3 regions of the Agromyces sp. NBRC 114283 genome follow, and region 3 is predicted to be linked to each of the others. Evidence: predicted binding sites of a transcription regulator. Region 3 holds the regulator's gene; each other region holds the start of a gene.

Region 1 (6,362 bases), 990 kb from region 3:
GGGCACCCAGTACTCGCTCCGCGCCGCGAACGCGGCCGCCTGCGTCGCGGACCTCTCGCCCGAGAACTTCCTCGACTTCAACGACGCGCTCTTCGACAACCAGCCCGCCGAGGGCTCGACCGGCCTGAGCAACGACGACATCAAGAAGCTGGCCGAGCAGGCAGGCGTCGGCTCGCTGTCCAAGGTCGAGAAATGCATCGACGACGTGCAGTTCAAGAGCTGGGTGCAGGACGCCACGAACCGCGCGCTGAGCGGCCCGCTGCCGAACACCACCGAGGTCGAGTCCGTGAAGGGCACCCCGACGGTGCTCGTGAACGGCAAGCAGTACACGGGCTCGCTCTCGGAGCCGACCGAGTTCCAGGCCTTCGTCACGCAGGCGGCGAGCCAGAGCTTCACGAACTCGACGCCGAGCCCCAGCGAGACGCCCACCCCGACGCCCGCGCAGTAGCGCCCGCGTCGAGGCATCCGCCTTCGAACGGCCCGTCCCCGCACTTCGCGGAGGCGGGCCGTTCGGCGTCCGAGCCCGGCGCGGGCGCCGACGAGGCCCGCCGCTAGGATGGGCATGGTCACCCGCACGCCGGCTTGGCGCAATTGGTAGCGCACCGTACTTGTAATACGGGGGTTGCAGGTTCAAGTCCTGTAGCCGGCACTGGAACGGCCCGGAGCAGGCGTCCCGCCGCCTCCGGGCGGTCGTTCGACGCGTTCTGCGCCCTGACGTCTTCCTGCGTGTCCGCCCTGAAGTATTGCGTCACTTACGGCGCCGAAACCTCAGTCGATGCAGACTGGATCGTCCCTGATCCGGTTTCTCCCCCGAGAGAGCGATTCGCCCGATGTCACAGCACCGTCCCTATCTCGTCCATGCCTGGCCGGAACATCGCTGGTGGGTGGTCTCCGTGCCGGACCTCGACGCGTTCGCGCAGGTGCAGCGCCGCGAGGAGCTCGAGATCGCGGCGAGCGAGCTGATCGCCGAGTGGGCGCCGCGTTCACGGCAGAACGCCGAGTACACCCTCGAGGTGCTGGACGGTCCGCCCGGCGGATGAGCAGCTCATCCAGGTGGATCGGCCGAGGCGCAACCGGGGGCTAGGCTCGTTCTGGTTTCGGCTTCCTCGTTCCCGTGCGCCGGGATCAGCGGGAATCTGCGGGTACTCGACGGGCAAGGAAAGGGCGGGCACGTGGCCTCCAGCGACCGTTCTCAGCCCGAGGCCGCCGATCTCCCGGCCCGCCCAGCCGCCCACCCGCACCTCGAGCGCGGCCAGCTTCCGGTGATCCTCGCGCTCGTCATCGCGGTCGCCGCGGGCGCGCTCACCGCGGTGCAATCGCGCATCAACGGCGAGTTCGCCCGCGTGGTCGGCGACCCGTACACGGCCGCGGCGATCTCGTTCGGCAGCGGGTTGCTGATCCTCTCCCTCGCGATGTGCGTCTGGAAACCGGGTCGGGTCGGCCTCGGCCGGGTCCGCGAGGCGCTCTCCGATCGGCGGCTCGCCTGGTGGATGCTGCTCGGCGGGCTCGCCGGCGCGTGGTTCGTGACGACCCAGGGGCTCTCCGCTGCGACGCTCGGCGTGGCGCTGTTCACCGTCGCGATCGTCGCGGGGCAGACGGTCGGAGGCATCCTCTTCGACCTCATCGGGCTGGGACCCGGCGGCCGTCGTCGGCTGACGCCCACCCGCGTGCTCGGCGCCGTCCTCGCGCTCGGGGCGATCGCCTGGGCCGTCTCCGCCCAGCTCGCGCACGACGTGCCGCTGCTGCTGATGCTGCTGCCGTTCACCGCCGGCGTCGGCGTCGGCTGGCAGCAGGCGGTCAACGGGCGCGTCAAGCAGGCCGCGGGGAGCGCCCTGACGGCCACGTTCGGCAACTTCCTCGGCGGAACGATCGCGCTCGTCGTCGCGGCGCTCGTGCACGGCGCCGTCGCCGGGTTCCCGGCGCTCCCCGGCACGTGGTGGCTCTACCTCGGCGGCGCGCTCGGCTGCGTGTTCATCGCGGCGCAGGCGGCCGTCGTCCGCACGATCGGCGTGCTGCTGCTCGCCCTGTGCGGGGTGGCGGGGCAGCTCGCCGCCGCCCTCGCGCTCGACCTCCTCCTGCCGACCGCGGAGCGCCCCCTGGAGCTCGCCACTGTCGGCGGGACCGTGCTGGCGCTCGTCGCGGTGCTCGTCGCCAGCATCCGCTGGTCGCGGCACGCCCACGCGGCGAAGGACGGCGCTGAGTAGCGGCTCAGCCGCGCGATTCGAACCGTTCGGCGACCCCGGGGTCGCGCCGCTCCGGCCGGGGCTCCTCGGGGCGGCCGCCGACGTACAGCCAGCCGAGCAGCAGCTCGCCGTCGGCGAGCCCGTGGAACTCGGCGACGGCCGTGTCGCGGGTGTAGGGGCCGGAGCGCCACATGACGCCCCAGCCCGCCTCGTCCAGCAGCAGGCTCAGCACATGGGCGACGCCGGAGGCGACGGCCTCCTGCTCCCAGGCGTGCACCTTGAAGTGCGGGCGCGTCGTCGCGACGACCGCGACGAGCAGCGGCGCGCGCAGCGGCTTCGCCGCGACCTTGCCCGGGTCGGCGCCCCGGGCCGCGGCGGCCTCGCCGAGCGCCCGGCCGAGCCCTGCGCGGGCGTCGCCGCGGAGGGCGATCACCCGCCAGGGCGCCAGGGAGCCGTGATCGGCCACGCGGCCTGCGGCCTCGAGCAGTGCGAGCAGTTCGGCGTCGTCGGGCGCGCGCTCGGTCACCTTGGGGGAGGAGCGGCGCCGGAGCGCCGCCTCCCTCGCGGAGCCCACGCTCAGGATTCCGGCGTGAAGTCGAGCGCGATCGAGTTCATGCAGTAGCGATCGCCGGTCGGAGTGCCGAAACCGTCGGGGAAGACGTGCCCGAGGTGGGACCCGCAGCTCGCGCAGCGCACCTCGGTGCGCACCATGCCGAGGCTCGTGTCCTCGATCAGCTCGACCGCCTCCGGGCGGACGGACTCGTAGAAGCTCGGCCATCCGCAGCCGGAGTCGAACTTCGTGCCGCTCTTGAACAGTTCGGCGCCGCACGCCGCGCACTGGTAGACGCCTGCGCGGTGCTCGTCGAGCAGCTCGCCCGTCCACGGGCGCTCGGTCGCCGCCTCGCGCAGCACGGAGTACTGCTCGGCGTCGAGCTCCTGGCGCCACTGCTCGTCGCTCTTGTCGACCCGATAGCTCATTCTCGGAATCCTCTCGATTCGTTCCGCGCCGGGCGGACCCGCGAGCCGGGGGTGGCTCGCGCGATCGCCGCCAGCTCCATCGTGGCAGGCTCGGCGCGCCGGACAAACCCGGCACGGTCATACAACGTGCGGGAGTCCGGGGCTGTTCCCGGCGTTTCGTCGACCGGCGGATGCCGAACACACGCCGCGCGCGCGGCATCCTCCCGGCGGCCCGACCCTAGGATGTGCTTCGAGGCGCGCACCGCGCGGCGAGAGCTGGAGGCGAGACGATGGGCGCAAGCGGCACGACGGGCGCGGACGCCGCGCTCGACGACCGCTCCGTGCGCATCCTCGCCTTCGAGGCGCGGGCCTGGCCGGACGCGGATGCCAAGGGCGAGGCCATCCGCACCGAGCTCGGCCTCAGCGGCGCCAGGTACTACCGGCTGCTCAGCGGCATCATCGAGCAGCCCGCCGCGCTGCGTCACGACCCGCTCCTCGTGAACCGCCTCCTGCGCCTGCGCGACGCCCGCGTCGCCGCCCGGGCGCACCGGACTCCCACGCCCGGCCGGACGCTCGACTGAGCGCGGCCCCGACGAACGAACTGGACCCATGGCGCAGAACTTCCCTCGCGATCGCTTCGACAGTCTGCCGAACGGCATCGACCGCGTCGGCGCGCATCGAGCTCCCTCGCGACGCGGTCGCGCGTGGATCGGCTTCGGGATCGCCGCGCTCGCCACGGTGCTGCTCGTCGCCGGCGGCATCATCTGGCTCATGGTGTTCAACGGGCGGCTGAACTTCGCGGAGCCCTCGACGCCGCCGCAGACCGAGCAGCCCGTGGAGACCGCTCCGCCGACGATCGCCCCCGAGGTGCCGGTGCTCGTGCTGAACGGCACGGACGTGTCCGGGCTCGCGAGCACCGCCTCCGACGTCCTGCAGGGCGCCGGGGTGCCCGTGGCCTCCGCGGCGAACGCGAGCGACAGCAGTTTCCAGACGACGACCGTCTACTACGCGAGCCCCGAGCTCGAGGGCGCCGCGCGTGGCGTGCTCGGCGCGCTCGGGGTGGGCGACGTCGGCCTCGACCCCTCCATCGCGGAGACGGGCGGCACGATCACCGTGGTGCTCGGCGCGGACTACGCGGCCGCGGTCGGCGGGTAGCCGGGATCGGTCGGCAGCTCCCGGGATGCGACGCGGTCTCGCCGCTCGAAGCGGAGAATCGTTGCCATTCCGCGATCTTTTCTCCGCTCCCGGCTCTTGTGCGCCCCGGCGTGCATCTGTGAGCATGCTGAGCCGACGCGCAACTCCGCCGTCGTTCGAATGCAAATCTGGGAGCAAGCATGGCGAACGGGACCGTCAAGTGGTTCAACGCTGAGAAGGGGTACGGCTTCATCACGGTCGACGGGGGTGGGCAGGACGTGTTCGTCCACTACTCCGCGATCGAGATGAGCGGGTACAAGGTACTCGAGGAGGGCCAGCAGGTCGCCTTCGAGCTCGGCACCGGATCGAAGGGGCCGCAGGCCGAATCGGTCCGCGCCGTCTGAATCACGACTGTTCCAGAACGCGCTCCCGGTCGGCGGGGGCGCGTTCTGTCGTGCGCGCCGGCTGAGGGCCGGGCGCGCGTGCCGCTCGCCTTGCACTCTCGAACGCAGAGTGCCAGAATCGTCTTAGCACTCGTTCGTTTCGAGTGCTAACCACCATTCTTTTGACGTCCGTGAAGGGACGAGAGGAAACTCATGGCAAAGATCATCGCTTTCGACGAGGAAGCCCGTCGTGGGCTCGAGCGCGGCCTGAACACGCTCGCCGACGCGGTCAAGGTCACCCTCGGCCCGCGCGGCCGCAACGTGGTCCTCGAGAAGAAGTGGGGCGCCCCCACGATCACGAACGACGGTGTCTCGATCGCCAAGGAGATCGAGCTCGACGACCCGTACGAGAAGATCGGTGCGGAGCTCGTCAAGGAGGTCGCCAAGAAGACCGACGACGTCGCCGGTGACGGCACGACCACCTCGGTCGTCCTCGCCCAGGCGCTCGTGCGCGAGGGCCTCCGCAACGTCGCCGCCGGCGCCGACCCCATCTCGCTGAAGCGCGGCATCGAGAAGGCCGTCTCGGCCGTCTCGGAGGAGCTCCTCGCCGCCGCGAAGGAGATCGAGACCAAGGACGAGATCGCCGCCACCGCGTCGATCTCCGCCGCCGACCCCCAGATCGGTGAGATCATCGCCGAGGCGATCGACAAGGTCGGCAAGGAGGGCGTCGTCACCGTCGAGGAGTCGAACACCTTCGGCACCGAGCTCGAGCTCACCGAGGGCATGCGCTTCGACAAGGGCTACCTGTCGGCGTACTTCGTCACCGACCCCGAGCGCCAGGAAGCGGTCTTCGAGGACCCGTACATCCTCATCGCGAACAGCAAGGTCTCCAACATCAAGGACCTGCTGCCCATCGTCGACAAGGTGATCCAGACCGGCAAGCAGCTGCTCATCATCGCCGAGGACGTCGACGGCGAGGCGCTCGCGACCCTGATCGTCAACAAGGTCCGCGGCATCTTCAAGTCGGTTGCCGTCAAGGCCCCCGGCTTCGGCGACCGGCGCAAGGCCCAGCTGCAGGACATCGCCATCCTCACCGGTGGCCAGGTCATCAGCGAAGAGCTCGGCCTCAAGCTCGAGAACGTCACGCTCGACCTGCTCGGTCAGGCGCGCAAGGTCGTCATCACCAAGGACGAGACGACCATCGTCGAGGGTGCCGGCGACGCCGAGCAGATCGCCGGTCGCGTCGCGCAGATCCGCCAGGAGATCGAGAACACCGACTCCGACTACGACCGCGAGAAGCTCCAGGAGCGCCTCGCCAAGCTCGCCGGCGGCGTCGCCGTCATCAAGGCGGGCGCGGCGACCGAGGTCGAGCTCAAGGAGCGCAAGCACCGCATCGAGGACGCCGTCCGCAACGCGAAGGCCGCCGTCGAGGAGGGCATCGTCGCGGGTGGTGGCGTCGCCCTCATCCAGGCCGGCAAGGCTGCGTTCGAGAAGCTCGAGCTCGTCGGCGACGAGGCGACCGGTGCGAACATCGTCAAGGTCGCGATCGAGGCGCCGCTCAAGCAGATCGCCCTCAACGCGGGCCTCGAGCCGGGCGTCGTGGCGAACAAGGTGTCGGAGCTCCCCGCGGGTCACGGCCTCAACGCCGCGACCGGCGAGTACGGCGACCTGCTCGCCCAGGGCATCATCGACCCCGCCAAGGTGA
Region 2 (6,362 bases), 1.1 Mb from region 3:
ATCGTGGCGGAGGGCGACCCGCACTCCGTCATGCAGGACCAGGCCGTGATCGACGCCTACCTCGGCGCCCACCACGACACGGACCTCGGCGCGGCGCACACGTCGAACGTCGAGGCAGTGAAGGAGCTCATCGATGACGAACAGTGAACCGGCCGGCGCCACGGCCGTGACCGAGGCCCCGGGCGACACCGTCGTCGAGGTCGCCGAGGTCACCGCGGGCTACCTGCCCGGCGTGAACATCCTGAACGGCTGCTCGCTCGTCGCGAGGCAGGGCGAGCTCATCGGCATCATCGGCCCGAACGGCGCCGGCAAGTCGACGCTGCTGAAGTCGATCTTCGGCCTCGTGAAGGTGCGGAAGGGCGCCGTGCTGCTGAACGGCGAGGACATCACGAACCTGAAGGCGAACAAGCTCGTCGCCAAGGGCGTCGGCTTCGTGCCGCAGACGAACAACGTGTTCCCCTCGCTCACGATCCAGGAGAACCTCGAGATGGGCCTCTACCAGAAGCCCAAGGGGCTGAAGGAGCGGCTCGAGTTCGTGACCGCGATCTTCCCCGAGATCGGCAAGCGGCTCGGCCAGCGCGCCGGATCGCTCTCGGGCGGCGAACGGCAGATGGTCGCGATGAGCCGCGCGCTCATGATGGGGCCGCACGTGCTGCTCCTCGACGAGCCGAGCGCCGGACTCTCCCCCGTGAAGCAGGACGAGGCGTTCCTGCGGGTGAAGGAGATCAACCGCGCGGGCGTGACGACGATCATGGTCGAGCAGAACGCCCGCCGCTGCCTGCAGATCTGCGACCGCGGCTACGTGCTCGATCAGGGCCGCGACGCCTATGAGGGCACCGGTCGCGAGCTGCTGAACGATCCGAAGGTGATCGGCCTCTACCTCGGCACCCTCGGTCAGGACGACTGAGCGGGCGCCTGAGCGCCGCTGACGGGCGGGTGGATGCCTCGGCATCCACCCGCCCGTTCTCGTTCCCCCGGCATGACGACGGCCCGGCATGACGACGGCCCGGCATGACGACGGCCCGGCATGACGACGGCCCGGCATGACGAAGGCCCGGCATGACGAAGGCCCGGCATGACGAAGGCCCCGGCATGACGAAGGCCCCGGCGAGCGGAACGCTCGCCGAGGCCTTCCACCATCGACTAGTTGACGCGCGTCGAGGTGTTGTCGTCCTGGTACTCGTAGATGCCGATCGTGGCGCCGGTCGGGTCGCCGTTCTCATCGAAGGTGATGGGACCGGAGAGACCGTCGTAGTCGATCTGCTCGCCCTTCTCCAGCAGGGCGGCGCCCTGCGCGAAGTCGGTCACCTTCTCGCCGTCTCCGCTCGAGCCGGAGATCTGACGGAGGTACTCGGCGATCTTCGTGCCGCTCGTGTCGTTCGCGGCGTAGGCCGCGAGCGCGAACAGCACGATGTTGTCGTACGACTCCGCCGCGTAGGTGAAGTCGGTCAGCGACGGGTCGACCTCGAGGAGACGGTCGGTGAAGTCGCCGAGCGTCGCCAGGTCGAGACCCGGGGTGGTCGCCTTCGCGCCCTTGATCAGGCCGGGGGCGAACACGTCGCTGTAGTCGAGCCGGTTTCCGTCGGTCAGGTAGATCTTGTCGCCCGGGAAGCCGCCGCCGACGAGCTCCGGGATGATGATCTTCGCCTGGTCGAACGAGATGATCGCGATCGCGTCGGGCGACTGCGCCGTCACGTCGGAGATCTGCGTGGTGAAGTTGGTGTCGCCCGTGTTGTACGAGGACTCCGCGACGACCTCGCCGCCGGCGCTCTCGAACGCCTTCTTCGTCGTCTCGGCGAAGCCGGTGCCGTAGGCGTCGTTCTGGAAGATGATGCCGAGGGTGCTGTTGCCGTCCTCGGCGATCAGGTTGCCCAGCACCTCGCCCTGCAGCAGGTCGGAGGGCGCCGTGCGCCAGTAGAGGTCGTTGTCGTCGATGGTCGACAGGTCGAGACCGGTGTTCGACGGCGACATCAGCACCACGCCGGCGCTCGTGACCTGCTCGTAGATGTTGCGCGTCTGCGCCGACGCGGCAGCACCCGAGATGGCCGAGACGCCCTGCGAGAGCAGGTCGGTGACCGAGCCCGTGGCGACGTCGATCGAGGTGTCGCCCTCGTCGCGGAGGACGAGCTCGAGCGTGATGCCGAGGTCAGCCTTGTTGATGTCGTCGACCGCGAGCTTCGCCGCGGCGATCTGGGGCGGGCCCAGGACGGCGAGGCTGCCCGACTGGGGCGCGAGCTGGCCGACCTTCAGGGTGAGGTCGCGCGGGCCCGCCTCGATGGGCAGGGCGTCGCCCGTGTCGGCCGGCTCCTCGGTCGGGGCGGTGGTGCTGCCGCCGCCGCTCGTGCAGGCGGAGAGAAGGAGGGCGGCGGCGCCGGCGAGGGCGACCCCCGTCCAGATTCCGCGTGCACCGCGCTTGGCCGTGGCCTTCGCGAATACGCTCATGGTGCTCCTTGGGACTAAGGATTCGGACAGAACGATGCGTCAGATGACGCCGTGGTCTTGACAGTATTGCCCGGCCAACCTGGAAACAAGGGATGCCGGTCACAACCGCGTAACACCGCGTTCATCGTGCCTGCGCCGACTTCGGGACCCGTTCCGACGCAGCATCCGTGCGCCGCGGCGCCTTCGGGCGCTCGGATCAGACGGGCTCGGGAACGAGCTTGCGGGCCGCCCTGGCGTTCCGCACGAGGTCGATCGTCAGCACGACGAGGGCGACCCAGACGAGGGCGAAGCCGATCCAGCGTTCGAGCGGCATCGGCTCGCGCAGGATGAGCACGCCGACGAGGAACTGGATGAACGGGGCGAAATACTGGATGAAGCCGAGGTGGATGAGCGGAAGCCGGCGCGAGGCGGCGGCGAACAGCAGCAGCGGCACCGCGGTCACGGCGCCGGCGCAGACCAGGAGCACCGTGTGCCAGGCGCTCACCGTGCCCATCGTCAGCCCGCTCGTGGCGGCGACCCACCAGAGCAGGCCCGCGGCGACGGGCGCGAGCCACAGCGTCTCGAGCGTCAGCCCGGACACGGCGTCGACGCGATGGCCGACGCGCTTCTTGATGAGTCCGTAGAAGCCGAAGGAGAAGGCGAGGACGAGCGCGATCCACGGGAACTGTCCGTGGCCGACCGCGAGCACGACGACCGCGACGATGCTGATGCCGACCGCGACCCACTGCATGACGCTGAGCCGTTCGCGCAGCACGAGCACGCCGAGGAAGACGGTGACGATCGGGTTGATGAAGTAGCCGAGCGCGGCTTCGACGACCTGACCCGACACGGCGGCGTAGACGTAGGTCAGCCAGTTCACGAAGATGAGCACGCCCGCCGCACCCATCGTGAAGAGCACCCGGCGGTCGCGCAGGAGCGCCCAGAACGCGCGCCACCCGCGGGTCACGGCGAGCAGCAGCGCGCAGAAGACGAGCGAGAGCAGGATGCGCCAGGCCACGATCTCGACGGGCCCGCTCGGCGCGAGCGCGATGAAGTAGACCGGCAGGAAGCCCCAGAGCACGTAGGCGGACACGGCGTAGCCGAGCCCCGATCCGCTCAGCGGGGCACGGCCGCTCGAAGCGCGGCCCGCGGATGGTGCGCCGACCGTCTCGGCAGGGCGGTCGGCTGGGCTGTTCACCGGCTCAGCCTACGCCCGGCGGGCGACGTTCCAGGATGCCGCGGGCCCCGGGAACGCGGAACGGCCCGGATGCACGAGGCATCCGGGCCGTTGCGAGCGGTGCTGAAGGTCAGCGGACGACGACCGCGAGGACGTCGCGGGCCGAGAGCACGAGGAACTCGTCGGCGCCAAACTTGACCTCGGTGCCGCCGTACTTCGAGTAGAGCACGCGGTCGCCGACGGCGACGTCGAGCGGCACGCGGTTGCCGTTGTCGTCGATGCGGCCGGGGCCGACGGCGACGACCTCGCCCTCCTGCGGCTTCTCCTTGGCGGTGTCGGGGATGACGAGGCCAGACGCAGTGGTCTGCTCGGCCTCGACCTGCTTGATGACGATGCGATCCTCGAGCGGCTTGATGGAAACCGACACGGTTGACCCCTTTTCTAGATGACGACTGTCTTGGAAGACTGGGTTAGCAGCCTCGGAACGAGAGTGCTAACCAAAGTCTAGGGTGGATCTGGCACTCGTGCAACGTGAGTGCCAGCGGACGGCTCGGGCGGGGAACCCCGGGTGCTAGCGTGGCCGGGTGGATCGCGCCGAACTCGTGGAACTGCTGTCGCCGGAGGGGCTCCGCCTCCTCGACTCGATCGGCGAATGGGACGCGAAGGCCGACGTCGTCAAGACCGTCGCGGCGCTCCGCAAGCAGGGCCACGCGCCCGGCCTCGTGGCGGCCGTGCTGAGCCAGGCCAGGCTGCGCGCGAAGGGGCGGGCGAAGTTCGGCGAGTTCGCCTCCCGCATGCTCTTCACCGAGCCCGGCCTCGAGCAGGCGACGCGACTGAACGTCGCGGCGCTGCACGCGGGTCGCTTCGCGCGCGCCGGGATCACGCACGTCGCCGACCTCGGCTGCGGCATCGGCGGCGACGCCCTCGCCCTCGCCGCGATCGAGCTCGAGGTCACCGCGGCCGACGCCGACGAGGTCACCGCCGCGATCGCCGCCTACAACCTGACCCCGTTCCCGCAGGCGACGGTGCTGCACGCGCGCGCCGAGGAGGTCGCCCTCGGCGGCATCGGCGGCGCCTGGCTCGACCCGGCGCGCCGGGTCACCTCGGGCGGCAGCACCCGGCGGCTGGCGGATGCCTCGGACTACTCGCCGCCGCTCGACTTCGCGTTCGGACTCTCCGAACGGCTCCCCGTCGGCGTGAAGCTCGGCCCGGGCACCGACCGCGGGGTCATCCCGGCGGGCGCAGAGGCGCAGTGGGTCTCGGTCGACGGCGACGTCGTGGAGCTCGCCGTCTGGCTCGGCGCGCTGGCCCGGCCGGGCGTCGGCCGCGCGGCCCTCGTCATCCGCGGCGGCGAGGCGCACGAACTCACCGCCCCGGCGGACAGCCCGGACGAGCCGGTCGGCGAGCTCGGCGCCTACGTCTACGAGCCGGACGGCGGCGTCATCCGCGCCCGCTTGATCGGCGACCTGGCCCGCTCGCTCGACGCGCGCATGCTCTCCGAAGGCATCGCCTACCTGACCGGCGACCGCCTGGTCGAGACGCAGTTCGCCCGCGCATTCCGCGTACTGGAGCGACTGCCGGCGGACGAACGCCAGCTCCGCCGAGAACTCGCGAGCCGCGGCGTCGGCACCCTCGAGATCAAGAAGCGCGGGGTCGACGTGGATCCGGCGGCGCTGCGCACCCGGCTGAAGCTGTCCGGGGCGGCCTCGGCGACGATCATCCTGACCCGCGAGGCCGGCCGCCACATCGCGCTGCTCGTCGAGCGCGCCGACTGAGCCGACGCCCGTCCGGCTCAGCGCGGGAGCGCGCCGAAGACGATCGCGTAGTAGCCGATCCAGACCGCGGAGAACACGAGCCCGCCGACTCCGGTGCCGATGCCGGCGAAGGCGAGCGAGCGGCCGTGCTCCTCACGGCGGAGCCCGAGCACTCCGAAGACGATCGCCGCGAGCGAGACCGGCAGCATCCAGCCCACGAAGAGGGAGGCGATGCCGCCGATGGTGCCGGTGATGACGGAGATCCAGCTGTAGAGCCGCCGTTGCGCCTCGTCGTCGTCCGCGACGTCGACGTGCTCGACCGGCTCCGGCAGCGGCGGACGGTGCACGAGCAGGAGCTGGCCCGTCGACAGCGAGCGCAGCTGCCCGGTGTCGACGGGCACCTCGTACTCCCGCTGCTCGATCGCGGTCGGCGGCTCGTCGAGTCGGCGCGGCTCCGCCGTCGCGGCGCCCGGTGCGCCCTCGTCGTCCGTGCGGCGCCGGCGTCCCGTCGCTCCGCTGAGCGCCTCACGAACGGCGGGCTCGCCGCGGAAGGTGGGCTCCGCGGGCTCGTAGGGCGCGAGCGGCCGGGCGGGGTCGAAGCGCTCAGGGGTCCCGTCGGACGACGGGACCCCTGAGCGATCGTTCGTTTCGGACAGGACGGCTCCGCTCAGTAGCCGTAGCCGCTGCTCGACGCCGCGAGCACGACGAAGAAGATCACGATGCCGATGATCCAGAGCAGGCCGAGCGCGATGCCCACGAACCCGGTGATGAGGCCGGTGAGCCAGAAGCCCTTGGCCGCCGGCTCTTTCTTGCGGCCGAGGAAGCCGAGCACGACGGCCGCGATCGAGAAGAGCGCGCCGAAGCCGTAGAACAGGCTGCCGACGAGACCGAGGATGCCGCCGATCATCGAGATGATGCTCAGCGTCGGCGTCGGTGCCGCCTGGGCGGGCGCGTACGCGGCGTAGCCGGCCTGCGGCTGGCCGTAGGCGGGCTGCTGCGGCTGTCCGTAC
Region 3 (6,362 bases):
GCGCGCGCGCCGTCGTCGCCCCGGCCGTGCGCCGGCGCCGGCGCGAGCTCACCCAGCGGGAGCTGCGCGCGCTGCACCCCGCCTTCGTCTGAGCCGTGGCCGGACCGCTGCCGATCGGCGACCCCGCACCGTCTGACGGGCTGCTGCCCGCGCAGGCGGCCGACGGCGCAGCCGAGCGCGCGCTCGGGCTCTACGTGCACGTGCCCTTCTGCCGGGTGCGCTGCGGGTACTGCGATTTCAACACCTACACGGCGACCGAGCTGCGCGGGGTCGCGCAGGCCGACTACGCCGCGCAGGCGATCGGCGAGCTGCGCTTCGGCGCGGCGGCGCTCGAGGCATCCGGTCTGGCGCCGCGCGAGCTCAGCACGGTGTTCTTCGGCGGCGGCACCCCGACGCTCCTGCCCGCCGCTCAGCTGGTCGAGATGCTCGCGGCCGCGCGCCGCGAGTTCGGGATCCGGCCTGGCGCCGAGGTGACGACCGAGGCGAACCCGGACTCGGTGGACGCCGCGTACCTCGCCGAGCTGCGCGACGGCGGCTTCACCCGGGTGTCGTTCGGCATGCAGTCGGCGGTGCCGAGCGTGCTCGCCACGCTCGACCGCACGCACGACCCCGAGCGCGTGCCGCTCGTCGTCGCCTGGGCGCGCGACGCGGGGCTCGACGTCAGCCTCGACCTGATCTACTCGACCCCGGGGGAGCGGCTGGCCGACTGGCGTAGGAGCCTCGAGGCCGCGATCGCCGCTTCGCCCGATCACCTGAGCGCCTACTCGCTCATCGTCGAGGACGGCACGAAGCTCGCCCGCCAGGTGCGCCGCGGCGAGCTCGCCGCGCCCGACGACGACCTCGCCGCCGACATGTACGAGCTCGCCGACGAGCTGCTCGCCGAGGCGGGATTCGGCTGGTACGAAGTGAGCAACTGGGCGCGCGGCGACGAGCACCGCTCGCGGCACAACCTCGGCTACTGGCGCGGCGACGACTGGTGGGGCGTCGGGCCCGGCGCGCACAGCCACGTCGGCGGCGTGCGCTGGTGGAACGCGAAGCACCCGGCCGCGTACGCGGACCGCATCGCGGCCGGCGTCTCTCCGGCGGTCGGCCGGGAGACCCTCGACGCGGCGACCCGGGAGACCGAGCGGGTGCTGCTCGGCACGCGCATCCGCGAGGGGCTCGAGATCGCGACGCTCCCCGAGTCCGGGCGCGCGGCGGTCGCCGGCCTCATCGCCGACGAGCTCGTCGAGCCGAGGGCGGCGCTCTCGGGCCGGCTGACCCTCACGCGCCGCGGCCGGCTGCTCGCCGACGCCGTGGTCCGGCGGCTGCTCGACTGAGCCCGGGTGGCGCCCGTCGGGCCGGAACGCCGAATCGCCCGCCTCCGCGGGGGAGACGGGCGATTCGAGGATGCGGTGATCAGCTCACGAACTTGATCGACATCGGGTAGACGTAGGGCTGGCCCTGGTTCGCCTTGATGGCCGCGATGATGCTGAACACGATCACCAGCACCCAGACCGCGGCGAGGATGAAGATGCCGATGATGACGATCGTCAGGATGCCGCCGACGATGTTCGCGATGAGCATGGTGAGCTGGAAGTTCAGCGCCGTCGCGGTGTGCGCGCGCACGAACGGGCCCTTGTCCTTCAGCAGCAGGTAGCCGAGCAGCGCCGGGATGAAGCTGAAGAAGATGCCGCCGACGTGCACGAGCGTCGCCCAGAGCTTCTCGTCGGCCGGGTTGAGCGGCTGCGCCTGCTGGTAGGGGTTTCCGGGCGGCGGCGTGGGCGGGCCGGGAGGCGGCGGAGTGGGCGGGGTCGGTGGGGTGGGCACGTCGGTCATGGAAGGCCTCCTGGCTGCACCGCCTGCGCGGTGGGATGGTCGGACGCCTCCATGGTGGCAGAAACGGCGCGCCGGACGGAAGGGCCCGTCCGGCGCGCCGCCGGTGCTGCTGCGGCCTGGAGCGGCCGGGTTCAACTACTTGATGAGTCGGAGCGCGAAGGGGTAGCGGTAGTGCTGGCCGTCCTTCACGCGCAGGAAGGCGATGATCGAGAAGACGATGGAGATCACCCAGACGGCGAGCGAGATGAGGCCGCCGATGAGGATGATCGAGAGCACGGCGCCGATCACGTAGCCGATGAGCATCGTGATCTGGAAGTTCAGCGCCTCCTTCGCCTCGACGTTGGTGAACTGGCCGCGGTCCTTGAAGACGAGCCAGATGATGAGCGAGGGCAGGAAGCCGAGGATGCCGCCGAGGTGGGCGAACGAGGCCCACTGGATGTCCTGGTCCTGCGGGAGCGGCCCGGCGCTGGCGGCCGGCTGCGGGGGGACGGGCTGCTGGGGCGGCACGTTCGGGTCGGGCGTCGGTGCGTTGGGGTCGGTCATGGCGATGCCTTTCGGGGCTGGGGATCGGCCGCGGCTCGTGCTGACCCGTTCGGGGGACGGCTCGCGGACTCGGGATCACCGTAGCGCCGCGCCTGGGGCGTCGCAATGCCTGAGGCGCAGGATGTCGCGGTAGGATTGGCACTCCGAGAAGACGAGTGCCAATCGACGGGAGGTGGGGCAGATGGTCTCCGATCGAGGGCTCGCCGTGCTCCGCGCGATCGTGCAGGACTACGTGGCCTCCCGCGAGCCGGTCGGCTCCAAGACGATCGTCGAGCGGCATGCCTTCGGGGTCTCCGCCGCGACGATCCGCAACGACATGGCCCTCCTCGAGGAGGAGGAGCTGATCGCGGCCCCGCACACCTCGTCCGGGCGCATCCCGACCGACAAGGGGTACCGCGTCTTCGTCGACCAGCTGAGCGAGCTGCGGCCGCTGAGCCAGGCGCAGCGGCACGCCATCGAGACCTTCCTCGGCGAATCGAGCGACCTCGACGAGCTGCTGGCCCGCACCGTGCGCCTGATCGCCCAGCTCACCAACCAGCTCGCCGTGGTGCAGTACCCGAGCTTCGCGAGCTCGCGGGTGCGTCACGTCGAACTCGTAGCGCTCGCACCCGACCGGGTGCTCTGCATCCTCATCACCGACTCCGGACAGGTCGAGCAGCGGGTCGCCGAGCTCGGCTCGCCGGTCGACGAGGAGACCCTCGCCGCGCTCCGGGCGCGCTTCAATGGGCTGGCCGCCGGGCGCACTCTCGCCGAGGCCGCCCAGGCGCTGTCGGGCGAGGTGCCCGCCGTCGACCCTCGCCACGCGCAGGTGCCGCACACCCTCGCGACCACCCTGGCCGAGCAGGCCCGGGTGCAGCGCGGCGATCGCCTCGTCGTGGCGGGAGCGGCGAACCTCGTGCGCACCGAGCAGGACTTCCCGGGCTCCATCCTCGGCGTCATCGAGGCCATCGAGGAGCAGGTCGTGCTGCTGAAGCTCTTCGGCGAGATGGCCTCCGACCAGCACGGCGTCGCCGTCAGCATCGGCCGCGAGAACGCGCCGTTCGGCCTCGCCGAGACCTCGGTCGTCGCGAGCTCGTTCGCGGTCGCCGGCCGCGACGTGTCGCGGCTCGGCGTCGTCGGCCCGACGCGCATGGACTACACCACGAGCATGGCGGCGGTCCGCGCGGTCGCGCGCTACCTCTCCCGCACGCTCGGCGAGCACTGACCCGCCGCCGTCATCGACCAGCCTCACCCGGCACCCATCGAAAGGAACCGCCCTCCGTGGCAGACCACTACGAGGTCCTCGGCGTCTCCCGCGACGCCACCCCTGACGAGATCAAGAAGGCCTACCGCCGGCTCGCCCGCGAGCTGCACCCCGACGTGAACCCGGGCGCCGAGGCGTCCGAGCGCTTCAAGGAGGTCACGCACGCCTACGACGTGCTGTCCGACCCGAAGCAGCGCCAGCAGTACGACCTCGGCGGGCAGGGCGGATTCGGCGGCCAAGCCGGCTTCGGCGGCTTCGGCGACATCTTCGAGACCTTCTTCGGCGGCGGCCAGCAGAGCCGAGGCCCCCGCTCGCGGCGCGAACGCGGGCAGGACGCGCTGATCCGCGTCGAGCTCGGCCTCGAGGAGGTCATCTTCGGCACGCACCGCGAGCTCGAGGTCGACACGGCCGTGGTCTGCGAGACGTGCCACGGCAGCTGCTGCGCCCCCGGCACCTCGCCCGTCACGTGCGACATCTGCCACGGCACGGGGCAGATCCAGCGCACCGTGCGCTCGCTGCTCGGCAACGTCGTGACGGCGAGCCCGTGCGGCTCCTGCCGCGGCTACGGCACGATCATCGCCACGCCCTGCGTCACCTGCCAGGGGCAGGGGCGCGTCCGCGCGCGTCGCACGGTGCCGGTGGACATCCCCGCCGGCGTCGACACGGGCCTCCGGCTGCAGATGCCGGGCTCCGGCGAGGCCGGCCCCGCGGGCGGCCCGAACGGCGACCTCTACCTCGAGATGAAGGTGAAGACGCACGAGGTCTTCAGTCGCGACGGCGACGACCTGCTCTGCACGCTCGAGGTCGCGATGACCGACGCCGTGCTCGGCACGAGCACCACGGTGCACGCCCTCGACGGCGACGTCGAGCTCGAGCTGAAGCCGGGCCTGCAGTCGGGCGAGGTGCTGACCGTGAAGGACCGCGGCGTCACCCGCCTTCGCGGCAACGGACGCGGCGACCTGCGGATCGGCGTGCACGTGCTCACCCCGACCAAGCTCTCCGGCAAGGAGCGCGAGCTGATCGAGAAGCTCGCCGCCTCGCGCAAGCAGAAGGCGCCGGAGCTCTCGCACTTCCAGCAGGGGCTCTTCGCGAAGCTCCGCGACCGGTTCCTCGGCTGAGATGGCGAGCCTCTACCTCGACGAGGGCGCGGAGCTGGCGGCGGTCGCCGCCGGCGACGTCGTGCGGCTCGGCGGTCCGGAGGCGCGCCACGCCGTCCAGGTCGCCCGCGTGCGCCTCGGGGAGCGGATCTCGATCGGCGACGGGCGCGGCACGGTCGTGACGGGCCCGGTGCTCGAGAGCGGTCAGGGCGAGCTCACGATGGAGGTCGCCGAGCTCGCGCGCGAGCAGCCGGCGACGCCCGCGCTCGTGCTCGTGCAGGCCCTCGCGAAGGGCGACCGCGACGAGCTCGCCGTCCAGGCGGCCACCGAGCTCGGCGTCGACCGCATCGTGCCCTGGGCCGCGGCGCGCTCCGTCTCGCGCTGGGAGGGCGCGAAGGCCGAGAAGGGGCGGCAGCGCTGGGCGACGATCGCCCGCGAGGCGAGCAAGCAGTCGATCCGCGCCTGGGTGCCCGAGGTCGAGGCCGCGACGCCGACCGCCCGGCTGCCGGAACTGCTCGCCGGCACCCGGCTGCTCGTGCTCGAGCCGACGGCGGAGCGCGGCCTCGCGCAGCTCGAGCTCGACGAGCGGCCGCTCGCGCTGCTCGTGGGACCCGAGGGCGGCGTCGCCCCCGAGGAGCTCGCCCGGCTGACCGCGGCCGGCGCCGAGCCCGTCCGGCTCGGCCCGACGGTGCTGCGCACCTCGACCGCCGGTCCCGCCGCGATCGCGCTGCTGAGCGCCCGGCTCGGGCGGTGGTGAGGCATCCGTCGCTACGATGGACCCATGACCGCCCAGGCCGCCGACCCCACCGTCTTCGAGCGCATCGCCGCGCGTGAGATCCCCGCGACGATCGTCGCCGAGACCGAACAGGTCATCGCGTTCCGGGACATCGCGCCGCAGGCGCCCGTCCACGTCGTCGTCACCCCGAAGCAGGGGCGCTACCGCGACGTCGTCGAGCTCGCCGCCGGCGACCCCGGGCTCCTCGCGGAGCTCGTCGAGGTCGCGCGCGGCGTCGCCGACGAGCTGGCCGACGGCCAGTTCCGACTGATCTTCAACACCGGCGCGGGCGCGGGCCAGACCGTGTTCCACGTACACGCGCACGTCCTCGCCGGGGGCCTCGAGGAGCGTACGCTTGCCGGCTGAGCCGATGAATGACCAGGGCGCCGACGCGCGCCCCCGCACCGACGAAGAACTGCTGCACATCGACGGCATCGAGATGGTGCGCCTGCTCGGTCCGCAGGACCGGCTGCTCGCGCAGATCCAGCGCGAATACCCGGGCGTCACCGTGCACGTCCGCGGCAACCAGATCTCGCTCCGCGGCGAGGAGGCGGAGCGGCTCCGCGCCCGCCGCCTCATCGAGGAGCTGCTGGCGCTCGTCCGGCAGAACCAGGACCCCACGACGACCGAGGTGACGAGCTCGGCCCGCATCCTCGAGCAGGACCCGGGGGCGCGGCCCTCCGAGCTGCTCGGACAGGTGATCGTGTCGAGCCGGGGCAAGCAGATCCGGCCGAAGACCGAAGGCCAGCGCGCCTACGTCGACGCGATCGACGAACACACCATCGTGTTCGGCATCGGGCCGGCGGGCACCGGCAAGACCTACCTCGCGATGGCGAAGGCCGTGCAGGCGCTGCAGCGCAAGGAGGTCAGCCGCATCATCCTCACC

The links. The regulator HrcA, encoded in region 3, represses chaperone genes, less so after heat shock. The targets are predictions, from matches to a motif close to TTNGCACTCGNNNNNNNCGAGTGCNAA.
Region 1: groL (chaperonin GroEL) is a predicted target of HrcA. The motif match lies at 4,802-4,828, and genes of this name have one in related genera.
Region 2: groES (co-chaperone GroES) is a predicted target of HrcA. The motif match lies at 4,114-4,140, and genes of this name have one in related genera.

The regions. Positions count from the first base shown of each region.
Region 1 covers NZ_BSQP01000001.1:1,542,169-1,548,530, forward strand. Annotated here, with positions in the region: gene QSJ60_RS07500 (DsbA family protein) at 1-448, shown strand, start outside; tRNA gene QSJ60_RS07505 (tRNA-Thr) at 577-649, shown strand; gene QSJ60_RS07510 (hypothetical protein) at 831-1,040, shown strand; gene QSJ60_RS07515 (DMT family transporter) at 1,173-2,204, shown strand; gene QSJ60_RS07520 (nitroreductase family protein) at 2,209-2,757, opposite strand; gene msrB (peptide-methionine (R)-S-oxide reductase MsrB) at 2,760-3,161, opposite strand; gene QSJ60_RS07530 (DUF3263 domain-containing protein) at 3,431-3,721, shown strand; gene QSJ60_RS07535 (LytR C-terminal domain-containing protein) at 3,750-4,295, shown strand; gene QSJ60_RS07540 (cold-shock protein) at 4,475-4,678, shown strand; gene groL (chaperonin GroEL) at 4,871-6,362, shown strand, end outside.
Region 2 covers NZ_BSQP01000001.1:1,410,776-1,417,137, reverse strand. Annotated here, with positions in the region: gene QSJ60_RS06945 (ABC transporter ATP-binding protein) at 1-147, shown strand, start outside; gene QSJ60_RS06940 (ABC transporter ATP-binding protein) at 134-907, shown strand; gene QSJ60_RS06935 (ABC transporter substrate-binding protein) at 1,144-2,442, opposite strand; gene rarD (EamA family transporter RarD) at 2,639-3,541, opposite strand; gene groES (co-chaperone GroES) at 3,729-4,025, opposite strand; gene QSJ60_RS06920 (class I SAM-dependent methyltransferase) at 4,183-5,373, shown strand; gene QSJ60_RS06915 (hypothetical protein) at 5,391-5,753, opposite strand; gene QSJ60_RS06910 (DUF4190 domain-containing protein) at 6,020-6,362, opposite strand, start outside.
Region 3 covers NZ_BSQP01000001.1:2,533,404-2,539,765, reverse strand. Annotated here, with positions in the region: gene QSJ60_RS12270 (DUF1990 domain-containing protein) at 1-92, shown strand, start outside; gene hemW (radical SAM family heme chaperone HemW) at 96-1,319, shown strand; gene QSJ60_RS12260 (DUF4870 domain-containing protein) at 1,399-1,818, opposite strand; gene QSJ60_RS12255 (DUF4870 domain-containing protein) at 1,954-2,361, opposite strand; gene hrcA (heat-inducible transcriptional repressor HrcA) at 2,543-3,565, shown strand; gene dnaJ (molecular chaperone DnaJ) at 3,622-4,722, shown strand; gene QSJ60_RS12240 (16S rRNA (uracil(1498)-N(3))-methyltransferase) at 4,724-5,458, shown strand; gene QSJ60_RS12235 (histidine triad nucleotide-binding protein) at 5,483-5,842, shown strand; gene QSJ60_RS12230 (PhoH family protein) at 5,847-6,362, shown strand, end outside.